Amycolatopsis sp. NBC_01480: one gene and its partner. The protein of the gene in region 1 interacts with the protein of each later gene in a pairwise test. Links are inferred from orthologs where the notes say so. Each region holds a gene or a part of one and is shown in the gene's direction. Other genes may lie near its edges. The genes, in order: sufU and OG371_RS24860.

What was found.
Region 2: the proteins of sufU (region 1) and OG371_RS24860 interact in binary tests that used the Escherichia coli proteins (3 or more experiments, as listed by UniProt). The link is inferred for Amycolatopsis sp. NBC_01480 from one-to-one orthologs.

Annotation. Positions count from the first base shown.
Region 1 is NZ_CP109442.1:6,603,715-6,609,740, forward strand. The notes cover bases 2,103-5,102. They hold sufU (Fe-S cluster assembly sulfur transfer protein SufU), read left to right. Parts: upstream 2,103-3,377; coding sequence 3,378-3,827; downstream 3,828-5,102. Other genes in these bases: OG371_RS31575 (cysteine desulfurase), read left to right, coding at 2,103-3,381; OG371_RS31585 (metal-sulfur cluster assembly factor), read left to right, coding at 3,824-4,252; OG371_RS31590 (amidase), read left to right, coding at 4,538-5,102. In the rest of the region: Fe-S cluster assembly protein SufB, read left to right, coding at 1-36; Fe-S cluster assembly protein SufD, read left to right, coding at 39-1,211; Fe-S cluster assembly ATPase SufC, read left to right, coding at 1,245-2,012; more of OG371_RS31575, read left to right, coding at 2,062-2,102; more of OG371_RS31590, read left to right, coding at 5,103-5,989. UniProt on the Escherichia coli protein: A scaffold on which IscS assembles Fe-S clusters. Exists as 2 interconverting forms, a structured (S) and disordered (D) form. The D-state is the preferred substrate for IscS.
Region 2 is NZ_CP109442.1:5,182,458-5,188,262, forward strand. What follows is about bases 2,128-4,906. They hold OG371_RS24860 (cysteine desulfurase family protein), read left to right. Parts: upstream 2,128-2,808; coding sequence 2,809-4,005; downstream 4,006-4,906. Other genes in these bases: OG371_RS24855 (MFS transporter), read left to right, coding at 2,128-2,744; mnmA (tRNA 2-thiouridine(34) synthase MnmA), read left to right, coding at 4,009-4,906. Outside these bases: OG371_RS24845 (transposase), read left to right, coding at 1-198; OG371_RS24850 (IS3 family transposase), read left to right, coding at 198-1,112; more of OG371_RS24855, read left to right, coding at 1,380-2,127; more of mnmA, read left to right, coding at 4,907-5,100; OG371_RS24870 (DUF222 domain-containing protein), read right to left, coding at 5,117-5,805. UniProt on the Escherichia coli protein: Master enzyme that delivers sulfur to a number of partners involved in Fe-S cluster assembly, tRNA modification or cofactor biosynthesis. Catalyzes the removal of elemental sulfur from cysteine to produce alanine.

The DNA of each region.
Region 1 (6,026 bases):
CTGATCGAGCTCCAGATGGAAGGGTCCGTCGGCTAGTCATGTCGGTTACCGAGAACAACGTTTCCGAAGCGCTGCGCGAGGGAGCGGTCGTCCCGGCCGCTTCCCGCGCGGAGCGCTTCACCTCCTACGACGTCGAGGCCTTCGAGGTCCCGGGCGGCCGTGAGGAGAACTGGCGCTTCACGCCGATGAAGCGGCTGCGCGGCCTGCACGACGGCAGCGCGCCCGCCACCGGCGAGATCACGCTGGAGACCGACACCGCCCCCGAGCTGAAGATCGAGACCGTCGGCCGTGAGGACGCGCGCCTGGGCGAGGCCGGCGTGCCGAGCGACCGGATCGCGGCGCAGGCCTACTCGTCGTTCACCAAGGCCACCGTGGTGACGGTGCCCAAGGAGACCAAGGCGTCGAAGCCGTCGGTGCTGCGCATCCACGGCCCGGGCGTCGACCAGGTCGCGTACGGGCACCTCCAGGTCCGCGCCGAGGCGTTCGCCGAAGCCGTGGTCGTGCTCGACCACGTCGGCTCCGGCACGTACGCCGACAACGTCGAGTTCGTCATCGGCGACGGCGCCAAGGTCACCGTGGTCAGCGTCCAGGACTGGGCCGACGACGCGGTGCACGTGTCCGAGCAGCACCTGAAGCTGGGCCGCGACGCCGCGCTGCGGCACACCGTGATCACCCTCGGCGGCGACCTGGTCCGCATCTCGCCGACGGCGACGTTTGCCGACAAGGGCGGCGACGTCGACATGCTCGGCGTCTACTTCGCCGACGGCGGCCAGCACCAGGAGCACCGCCTCTTCGTCGACCACGCGGTGCCGAACTGCAAGTCGCGCGTGGGCTACAAGGGCGCGCTCCAGGGCGACGGCGCGCACTCGGTCTGGATCGGCGACGTGCTGATCCGCGCGGCCGCCGAGGCCACCGACACCTACGAGTTCAACCGCAACCTGGTGCTCACCCCGGGCGCGCGCGCGGACTCCGTGCCGAACCTGGAGATCGAGACCGGCGAGATCGAAGGCGCCGGCCACGCGAGCGCGACGGGAAGGTTCGACGACGAGCAGTTGTTCTACCTCCAGTCGCGCGGGATCGCCGAAGAAGCCGCCCGGCGCTTGGTCGTGCGCGGGTTCTTCCACGAGATCCTGGTGAAGATCGACGTCCCCGAGGTGCGCGAGCGCCTCGAAGCCGCGATCGAGGCCGAGCTCGAAGCCGTTGGCGCCTGACGCCGTCCACCGCAGACTTTTAGGAAACGAAGAATGGCTACCCTGGAAATCAAGGACCTGCACGCCTCGGTCGAGACCGACGAGGGCGCCAAGGAGATCCTCAAGGGCGTGAACCTGACCATCAAGTCGGGCGAGACCCACGCGATCATGGGCCCCAACGGCTCCGGCAAGTCCACCCTGTCGTACGCGATCGCCGGCCACCCGAAGTACCGGGTGACCTCCGGTGAGGTGCTGCTGGACGGCGAGAACGTGCTCGAGATGAGCGTGGACGAGCGCGCCCGCGCCGGCCTGTTCCTCGCCATGCAGTACCCGGTCGAGGTGCCCGGCGTGTCGATGTCCAACTTCCTCCGCACCGCGGTCACCGCGGTCCGTGGCGAGGCCCCCAAGCTGCGCCACTGGGTCAAGGAGGTCAAGGAGGAGATGGGCAAGCTCGAGATCTCGCAGGAGTTCGCCGAGCGCTCGGTCAACGAGGGCTTCTCCGGCGGCGAGAAGAAGCGCCACGAGATCCTCCAGCTGTCGCTGCTCAAGCCGAAGTTCGCCATCCTCGACGAGACCGACTCGGGCCTCGACGTGGACGCGCTGCGCGTCGTCTCCGAGGGCGTCAACCAGTACAAGGCCTCCAGCGAGGTCGGCGTCATGCTGATCACGCACTACACCCGGATCCTGCGGCACATCACGCCGGACTTCGTACACGTCTTCGCCGGCGGCAAGATCGTCGAGTCGGGCGGCAAGGAGCTGGCCGACGAGCTGGAGGAGAACGGCTACGTGAAGTACGTCGGCAAGACCGAAGCCGCCGTCTGACGTTCGTATCACCGAAGTTCCCGACTACACCGAGAGAGGAGTTGGCTCGATGACCACCACGGCTTCGAACAGCCCGACCAACTCTGTTCCCCTTGACGTGGCGGCGCTGCGCGCCGACTTCCCCATCCTGTCCCGCACCGTGCGCGACGGGAAACCCTTGGTGTACCTGGACTCCGGCGCGACCTCACAGCGGCCGACGCAGGTGCTCGACGCCGAGCGGCGGTTCCTCGAGACCTCGAACGCCGCGGTGCACCGCGGGGCCCACCAGCTCGCCGAGGAGGCGACCGACGCGTACGAGTCCGCCCGGGCCCGGATCGCGGAGTTCACCGGGACCTCCCCGGAGGAGCTGGTGTTCACCAAGAACGCCACCGAGGGCATCAACCTGGTGGCGTACGCGATGAGCAACGCGGCCACCGACCCGGAAAGCGCGGCCGCGCGGTTCGCGGTCGGCCCCGGTGACGAGATCGTCATCACCGAGATGGAGCACCACGCGAACCTGGTGCCCTGGCAGCAGTTGTGCCAGCGAACCGGGGCGACGCTGAAGTGGTTCAAGGTGACCCCCGAGGGCCGGCTCGACCTGTCGGACATCGACGAGCTGATCACGCCGCGCACGAAGCTGGTGGCGTTCGCGCACCAGTCCAACGTGCTGGGCACGATCAACCCGGTCGAACTGCTGGTGGCCAAGGCGAAGCAGGTCGGCGCGCTGACCCTGCTCGACGCCTGCCAGTCGGTCCCGCACGGGCTGTACGGCCAGGGCGCGGTCGACCTCGGCGCGCTGGGTGTCGACTTCGCCGTGTGGTCCGGGCACAAGATGCTGGCGCCGTCCGGCATCGGCGTGCTGTACGGCCGCACCGAGCTGCTCGAGGCGATGCCGCCGTTCCTCACCGGCGGCTCGATGATCGAGCTGGTCCGGATGGAGAAGACGACGTTCGCGCCGCCGCCGCAGAAGTTCGAGGCGGGCGTGCCGATGACCTCGCAGGCCATCGGGCTCGGCGCGGCCGTGGACTACCTGTCGGCGATCGGCATGGACCGCATCGCGGCGCACGAGCACCTGCTCACCGAGCGGGCGCTGGCCGGGATCGGCGCCATCGACGGCGTCCGGATCGTCGGGCCGACCGACCTGGCGGACCGAGGCGGCACGGTGTCGTTCGTGATCGACGGCGTGCACCCGCACGACGCCGGCCAGGTGCTCGACAGCCTGGGCATCGCGGTGCGCGTCGGCCACCACTGCGCGTGGCCGCTGCACCGGGCGTGCGGGGTGCCCGCCACCGTGCGGGCGACGTTCTACCTGTACAACACACTGTCCGAAGTGGACGCGCTCGTCGACGGGATTCGCGAGGCGCAGAAGTTCTTCGGAGTGGCCCAGTGAACCTGGAGAGCATGTACCAGGAGATCATCCTGGACCACTACAAGAACCCGCACGGGCGCGGCCTGCGCGATCCGTTCGACGCGGAGTCGTTCCAGGTCAACCCGACCTGCGGGGACGAGGTCACGCTGCGGGTGAAGGTCGACGGCGGCAAGGTCGCCGACATCTCCTACGAGGGCCAGGGCTGCTCGATCAGCCAGGCCTCGACGTCCGTCATGACGGACCTCGTCGTGGGGCACACCGTGGAGGAGGCGTTCACCACCATGGACGCCTTCGTGGAACTGATGCAGGGCAAGGGCAAGGTCGAGCCGGACGAGGACGTGCTGGAGGACGGGATCGCCTTCGCGGGCGTCGCCAAGTACCCGGCCCGCGTCAAGTGCGCACTGCTCGGCTGGATGGCGTTCAAGGACGCCGTCGCCCGCACCACCACAGGAGCTGAGAAGGCATGAGCGAAGACACCCAGACGGTCGCGGAAACGGCTTCGGCCCAGGCCCCCGAGCACCGTGAAGGCCGCACGGCCGCCGACCTGCCGGAGCAGACCGGCTCGGTCCCGGCCGACGTGGCGAAGATCGAGGACATCGAGGAGGCCATGCGCGACGTGGTCGACCCCGAGCTGGGCATCAACGTCGTCGACCTCGGCCTGGTCTACGACATCCACGTGGAGGGCGACAACTCCGTCACGCTGGACATGACGCTGACGTCCGCGGCCTGCCCGCTGACCGACGTGATCGAGGACCAGACCTCGGCGGCGCTCACCTCCGGCGGCCTGGTCAGCGACTTCCGGATCAACTGGGTCTGGATGCCGCCGTGGGGCCCGGAGAAGATCACCGACGACGGCCGCGAGCAGCTGCGCGCGCTCGGCTTCACCGTCTGAGCCACGCTTTTCCCAGGGCCACCCCGTGCTTCGGTGCGGGGTGGCCTTTTTTGCGCGCGGTGGTTGTATAACGACCTATACGGCGGCGCGTGACCCGGCTCGGCCGGGAAGTGAGACGTCGATCCTATTGCCCGATGCGGCATTTCATGGCTTTCAGGGCTGGAGCCGGCTTATTTTGGCGCTCTGACCTGCGGCGGGCTGCCACGGTGAAGACGACTGTTCGACCTTCCCGTTGTGTACAAGGGAATTTCGTGCCTCCCGGGGCCGCTCGATAACTTCGCAGCCATGGAACGGAGCTTTCACACAGCCGAAGAACTCATCACCGCCTTGCGGGCCGGTGCGGTGACCTCGGTGGAACTGACCGAAGAGGCGATCGACCGGATCGAGCGCGAGGACAAGGTGGTCAACGCGATCTGCCTGCCGGACTTCGACCGGGCGCGGGCCGCCGCGCGGGAGGCCGACCAGGCCCGCGCGCGAGGGGAGGACCGGCCGCTGCTCGGGGTTCCGGTGACGGTCAAGGAGTCGTACAACATCGCCGGGCTGCCCACGGCCTGGGGCATGCCGCCGCACCGGGATTTCATGCCGGACGAGGACGCGGTGCAGGTTTCGCGGCTCAAGGCCGCGGGCGCGGTGGTGCTCGGCAAGACCAACGTTCCGTTGGGACTGCAGGACATCCAGAGTTTCAACGAGCTCTACGGCACCACCACCAATCCGTGGGATCCCGCGCGCACGTCGGGCGGATCCTCCGGCGGGTCGACGGCGGCGCTGGCGTCCGGGTTCGGCGCGCTGTCCATCGGCTCCGACATCGCGGGCTCGCTGCGCACCCCCGCGCATTTCTGCGGCATCTACGCACACAAGCCGACGCTCGGGCTGGCGGCCAGCCGCGGCATGGTTCCGCCGGGTGAGCAGGCTTTGCCGGTTGATCTCGACCTCGCCGTCGTCGGCCCGATGGCGCGCTCGGCCCGCGACCTCACGCTGCTGCTCGACGTCATGGCCGGACCGGACCCGCTGACGGGCGGCCTCGCGTACGACCTGAAGCTGCCGCCCGCGCGCCACGAGCGGCTGTCCGAATTCCGGGTCTTGGTCATCGAGGAGCATCCGCTCATGCCGACCGGAGCAGCCGTACGGGCGGGGGTGAACCGGGTGGCGGACGCGCTGGCCGACGGCGGCGCTCGCGTCGAGCGGCAAAGTTCGTTGCTGCCCGATCTGGCCGATGCCGCGAGGCTCTACATGCAGCTGCTGATTTCCGGCTCTGTTGCGCGCTTTCCCATCGAAACGCTCGAGCAGCTGCGGGCCCGCGTCGCCGGATTCAGCGCGGACGACCAGAGCCTGGAGACCACGCGGCTGCGCGCCATGGTGTCCAGCCACCGCGATTGGATGGAGGCGAACAACCGCCGCGAACTCCACCGTCACGGCTGGCGGCAGCTGTTCGCCGAGTTCGACGCCGTGGTGTGCCCGATCACGCCGACGCCCGCGTTCCCGCACGACCACAACCCCGATCCGCTGGCCCGGCACCTCGACATCGACGGCGTCGGGTACCCGTACTTCGACCAGCTCATCTGGGCCGGCCTGGCCACCATGCCCGGCCTGCCCGCCACCGCCGTCCCCACCGGCCGGTCCACCGACGGCCTGCCGGTCGGGGTGCAGCTCATCGGCCCGATGTTCGAGGACCGCACCCCGCTGCGGCTGGCCGAACTGCTGGAGGAGAAGATCGGCGGTTTCCAGGCGCCGAAGTAGGTCTCAGTCCGATGTGGACCGGAGGGTGTCCGCGACC
Region 2 (5,805 bases), 1.4 Mb from region 1 along the record:
AGTGTCTGGGTCAAAGACGAACGGCGGAGGATCGCCGCCGCCGGGGTCCACGGCGAGAAACCCCTGGAAGCTGCAGAGCAAGCCGAACTGCTGCGATTGCGCAGGCAGGTGGCCGAGCTGGAGAAGGACAACGCGTTCTTGGTAAAAGCGTCGGCGTACTTTGCCGCGATGCAGAAGAACCCGCGAGGTTCGATCTGATGGCGAAGTACGCCGGCCCCGACGAGCCCGCCGGCTCCACACCACCCGAGGGCACACGGTTCTCTGTCCTGCGCATGGCGCGGCTGCTCGGTGTCTCGACGTCCGGCTACTACGCGTACATGAAACGTTCCGCAGCAACGATGTTGACGCCCCGGCGGCAGCGCCGCGCTGATCTGGCGGTGAAGATCCTCGACGTACACACCGAGTCCGACGGTACCTACGGGTCCCCGCGGATCACCGCCGAACTACGGGCACGCGGTGAAACAGTGAACGAGAAAACCGTCGCGGCAATCATGGCCGGAATCGGGATCGAGGGCATCAGTCCCCGCACCTTCAAAGTCCGCACCACGGTGGTTGACCCGGCGGCGTCGTTTCCGCCGGATCTGGTGCGACGCAACTTCGACCAGGGCAAGCTCGACGCGGTCTGGCTGACCGACATCACCTACCTCACCTGCGGTGAGGGTGATCTGTACTTGTGCGCGATCCGCGACGGGCATTCCCGCCGCGTGCTCGGGCACATCGTCGCCGACCATATCGGTGCTGACATGGTCTGTGAGGCCATCGACGCGGCGGTGGCCTGCCGCAGCCGCGGTGTCGCCGGCACAGTGCTGCATTCCGATCGCGGTGGGGAATTCACGGCCGGGTTGACGGCGCGAGCCTGCGACCGGTACGGGTTGAAACGGTCGATGGGTGAGACCGGTATCTGCTGGGACAACAGCCCCGCGGAATCGTTCTGGTCAACGTTCAAGCACGAGTACTTTTACCGCCACACGTTCACAGTCAAGGCAGAACTTGTTGCTGCAGTTGACAAGTGGATCGGTCGGTACAACAATGAGAGGCGTCACTCGGCTATCGGGATGCTCAATCCTGTGTGCTACGAACAGTCCCTGACAGGCGCAGCGAAAGCTGCTTGAAGACCTGTCCACTGTTCGGGGGGAACCTCAAACCTGCTGTCCCCTCAATCCCTGCCGCACCCGCTGTGTCATACCGCCGAGCCCATCCGCGCGCCCGCCCACCACCCCAAGGCCAACGGCACAGACCACACCGGGCGGCCAACACTCACCCCACCGCTGCCCAATTCCACGATGCAGTGCCTGCCCACCCCACAACCCGGATCCCCCGCCCGATAGTCGATCCGGCGTATTGACCTTCACCGCGCTGGAGGTTGCACGCTGGCGATCATGACCCAGACGGCCGCCGCCCCGCCCCGAAGAAGCGTCCTGTGGAGCCGCGAGCATCGGCTCACCACAATCGGCCTGCTCTTGGTGGTCACGCTGGTCGCGTTCGAGAACATGGGTGTCGCTACCGCGATGCCCACTCTCGTCGCGGATCTGCACGGCCTCGCGCTCTACTCGTGGCCGTTCACCACGTTCCTGATCGCCAGCGTGGTGGCGACGGTGCTGTCCGGCCGCATGGGCGACCGCCGCGGCCCGGCTCCTGCCCTGATCGCCGGGCCGGTGCTTTTCGCCGCCGGCTTGCTCGTCGCCGGCACGGCCGACGGGATGCCCATGCTGCTGGCCGGCCGCGCGCTGCAAGGCCTCGGCTCCGGTTTCCTGCTGGTCGCCGTGTCGCTCCTGATCGCCGCGACGTTCACCGACCGTGAACGTCCGGTCATCTACGCCGCCAACGCCGCAGCCTGGGTCCTGCCCGCTGTGGTCGGCCCGTCCGTCGCGGGCCTGATCACCGTCAGTATCGGCTGGCGGTGGGTGTTCCTCGGCCTGATCCCGCTGGTCGCGATCGGCGTGGCCCTGCTCGTCGTCGTGGCCCGCCGCCTGCCCACGCACGCGCCGACGGCCACAGCCCGCCGTGCAGGCGTGATCCCCGCCGTGGTCGCCGCGCTGGGTGTCGCCGCCCTGAGCTGGGCCGCCCAACACCCGTCACCGGCCGCCATCGCGTACGGCGCCGCGGGCCTTGTCGCCTTAGCCGCTGCCTTGAGGAAGCTCCTCCCCACCGGCACTCTGACCGCCCGCCCGGGCCTGCCGACCGTCATTGCCTCCCGAGCCCTGCTTTCCGGCGCCTACGCAGGAATGGAGGCCTACCTGCCCCTCACCATGAGCGCCGTCCACGGCTACGGCCCTGCCATGGCCGGCCTGCCCTTGACGATTACCGCGTTGGGCTGGTCAGCGGGCTCGGCGCTGCAGGGCCGATTCCTCGACTGGTCCCGCGAAGCGTCCTTGCGCACCGGTTTCGCCTTGGTCGCCGTGAGCCTGGCCGGGTTCGTGCTGGTGTCGCAGCCCTGGTTCCCGGCCTGGCTCGCGTTCGTGATCTGCGCGGTCGGTGGTGCCGGCATGGGCATCGCGATGCCGGCCATCTCCGTCCTGCTGCTCAGGTACTCGCCCGACGGCGAACGCGGTTTCAACACCTCGGCCATGCAGCTCGCGGACTGGGTCGGCTCGGCCCTCCTGATCGGCCTCGGCGGCGTGCTCCTCGCCATGGTCGCGTCGGCCGTCCACCCCTCAGCGGCGATGGCGATCCTCGGCGCCGCTCTCGTCCTGCTCACCTCGCTGGGAGTTCGCCTGACCAGCCGCTGGCCGCGGAAGGTGTGACAGGCCACTTCGGCGACCAGGGTGGGCTTCGTCACCGGCTGGAGCGGACTACCCTGAGGGGGCGATGACCTATCTCGACCATGCGGCGACCACCCCGATGTTGCCCGAAGCCGTGGCGGCGATGACCGAGGCATTGTCCACCGTGGGCAATGCCTCTGCGTTGCATTCCTCGGGACGCCGAGCGCGCCGCGTGGTCGAAGAGTCCCGGGAAGTCATAGCCGCCGCTCTCGGTGCCCGTCCCTCCGAGGTGATCTTCACCGGTGGCGGCACAGAGAGTGACAACCTGGCGGTCAAGGGAATCTTCTGGGCCCGTCACAACGAGCAGCCTGAGCGCCGCCGAATCCTGTGCGGCGCCGTCGAGCACCACGCCGTCCTGGACACCGTCGAGTGGCTTGAGGCCGAGTGCGGCGCCGAGATCACCTGGCTTGAGGTCGATGCCCAGGGCCGGGTCTCGCCGGACACCCTCCGCGCCGCCATCGGATCGGCGCCCGAGACAGTCGCCCTCGCGACGGTGATGTGGGCCAACAACGAAGTCGGCACCATCAGCCCCATCGCCGAACTGGCCAGCGTATGCGCCGAGTTCGGCATCCCGCTGCACACCGATGCAGTCCAAGCGGTCGGCGCCATTCCCGTCGACTTCGCAGAGAGCGGCGCGGCCGCGTTGACCCTCACCGGCCACAAGCTCGGTGGACCGTACGGCGTGGGCGCGCTCCTTCTCGGCCGCGACACGGCGTGCGTGCCGGTGCTCCACGGAGGCGGCCAGGAACGGAGCGTTCGCTCGGGCACCCTCGACGTCCCGGCGATCGTCAGCTTCGCCGTGGCAGTCCGAGCAAGCGTCGAAGCCCGCGAAGAGTACGCGGCGCGTGTCGAGAAGCTTCGCGACGAGCTGATCGACGCCGTCCTCCGTGAGGTGCCGGACGCCATCCTCAATGGCGGTTCCGGTGACCGGTTGCCCGGGCACGCCCACTTCACCTTCCCCGGCTCCGCCGGCGACAGTCTCCTGATGTTGCTGGACGCCAAGGGAATCGAATGTTCCACCGGCTCCGCGTGCACCGCCGGCGTCGCCCAGCCCAGCCACGTGCTGCTCGCCATGGGTGCCGACGCGGCTGCGGCGCGGGGATCCCTCCGATTTTCGCTTGGCCACACGTCGACACTGGATGATGTGACGGCGCTTGCGCGCGAGATCGGCGGAGTCGTTGCGCGAGCCCGGCAAGCGGGACTCGCCGGTATGCGTAAGCAGACCCAGAAGCAAGAGGTGTAAGCAATGCGGGTACTGGCCGCGATGAGCGGAGGAGTGGATTCGGCTGTCGCAGCCGCGCGTGCGGTCGACGCCGGCCACGAGGTCGTTGGCGTGCACCTGGCTCTGTCCGCCAAACCGGGCACGCTGCGGACTGGTTCGCGTGGGTGCTGCACTATCGAGGATTCGCATGATGCCCGCCGCGCGGCCGACATCATGGGCATTCCCTTCTACATCTGGGACTTCGCCGAGCGCTTCACCGAAGAGGTCGTCGAGACCTTCGTCGGCGAGTACGCCGCCGGCCGCACCCCGAACCCCTGCGTCACGTGCAACGAAAAGATCAAGTTCGAGGCGCTGCTGGAGAAGGCGATGGCGCTCGGCTTCGATGCAGTAGCGACCGGCCATTACGCCCGCCTTGCCGTTGTGGACGGCGAACCGAAACTTCGGCGCAGCGCGGACGAGGGCAAGGACCAGTCGTACGTGCTGGCCTCGCTGACCCCGGAGCAGCTCAGCCACGCCATGTTCCCCCTCGGCGATTCGTGGAAGTCCGAGGTGCGAGCGGAGGCTGAGCAGCGTGGGCTTTCCGTGGCGAACAAGCCGGACAGCCACGACATCTGCTTCATCCCCGACGGCGACACGCAGAAGTTCCTCGAGAACCGGCTCGGGCAACGGCCCGGTGAGCTGGTTGACGCTGAGACCGGTGCCGTGCTGGGACAGCACACCGGTGTGCACGGCTTCACAGTCGGACAGCGCAAGGGGCTGGGGATCGAAGCCCCGGCGTCTGATGGGCGTCCGCGGTATGTCCTTTCGCTCGAACCGGTTTCGGGCACGGTGAAGGTCGGCTCGTCCGCTGGGCTCGGCATCGACGCGATTGAAGCCGACCGTGCGATTTGGCCCAGTGGACAGGCACTCGACGGCCCCACTGAGTGCGTCGTCCAGGTGCGAGCGCACGGGGGCATTGCCGAGGCGGTCGCGGAGGCTGACGGCGAGCGGGTCAGCATGCAGCTGCGCGAACCGTTGCGCGGCGTCGCCCCGGGCCAGATCGTCGTCCTCTATCGGCCTGACAGCGAGGCTGGCGACCTCGTGCTGGGCAGCGCGAAGATCTCCAGCACGAGCTGATTGACCAGCTGGGTTCTCAGGCGCCCAGCCTCGTCTCACCGAGCTGTTCGGAGCTGGGTCGCGGCTCGTGTAGTGGCGTCGGAATGCTCTCCGCTCTCAGCCCGGTTGGGGTGGCGACCATGAGCGTTCCATCGGCGCGCACCTTGTACTCCCAATCGACGCGGTCCTTGAGACGCCGGTGCCGAAGGCAATAGCTCAACGTGCTGTCGGTACCGGGTCCAGGCTTGGCGGATTCGGTTGCAGTGTTCTCCGTCGCGCATCCCTGCACCGGCCGTGGACAGCCGGGGTGACGGCACTCGCGGTCTCTGATTCGTGTGAACTCGCTGACGTCGACGCTCGGCCGGTATCGGAACTTGCCGACCTCGATGACCTGTCCGTTGAGCGGGTCGGTGATGAGTCGTCGCAATGTCGTGTCCGGCCCGGTCGCGATGTGGCGGGCGACCGCGGCCGGGACGTGCCCGTGGTCCGCCAGCTCGGCAGGGCTGTCGTTCAGGCCGAGGTAGGTCTGCAGGTCGACGTAGAGATAGACCTCCGTCCGTTCGCCGGCTCCGCCCTTCCCAGTGAGCAACAGGTCGAGTGCAACATCGGTACGGAGCTGATCGAGCGTGCGTTTCTCGCTGCCGGTCTGGAGTGAGCGAGCGATTTTGTCGATACGCAGGTAAGCGGCGTTGGCCTTCTCGGCCGGCGCGTTGTCGACGGACAGGT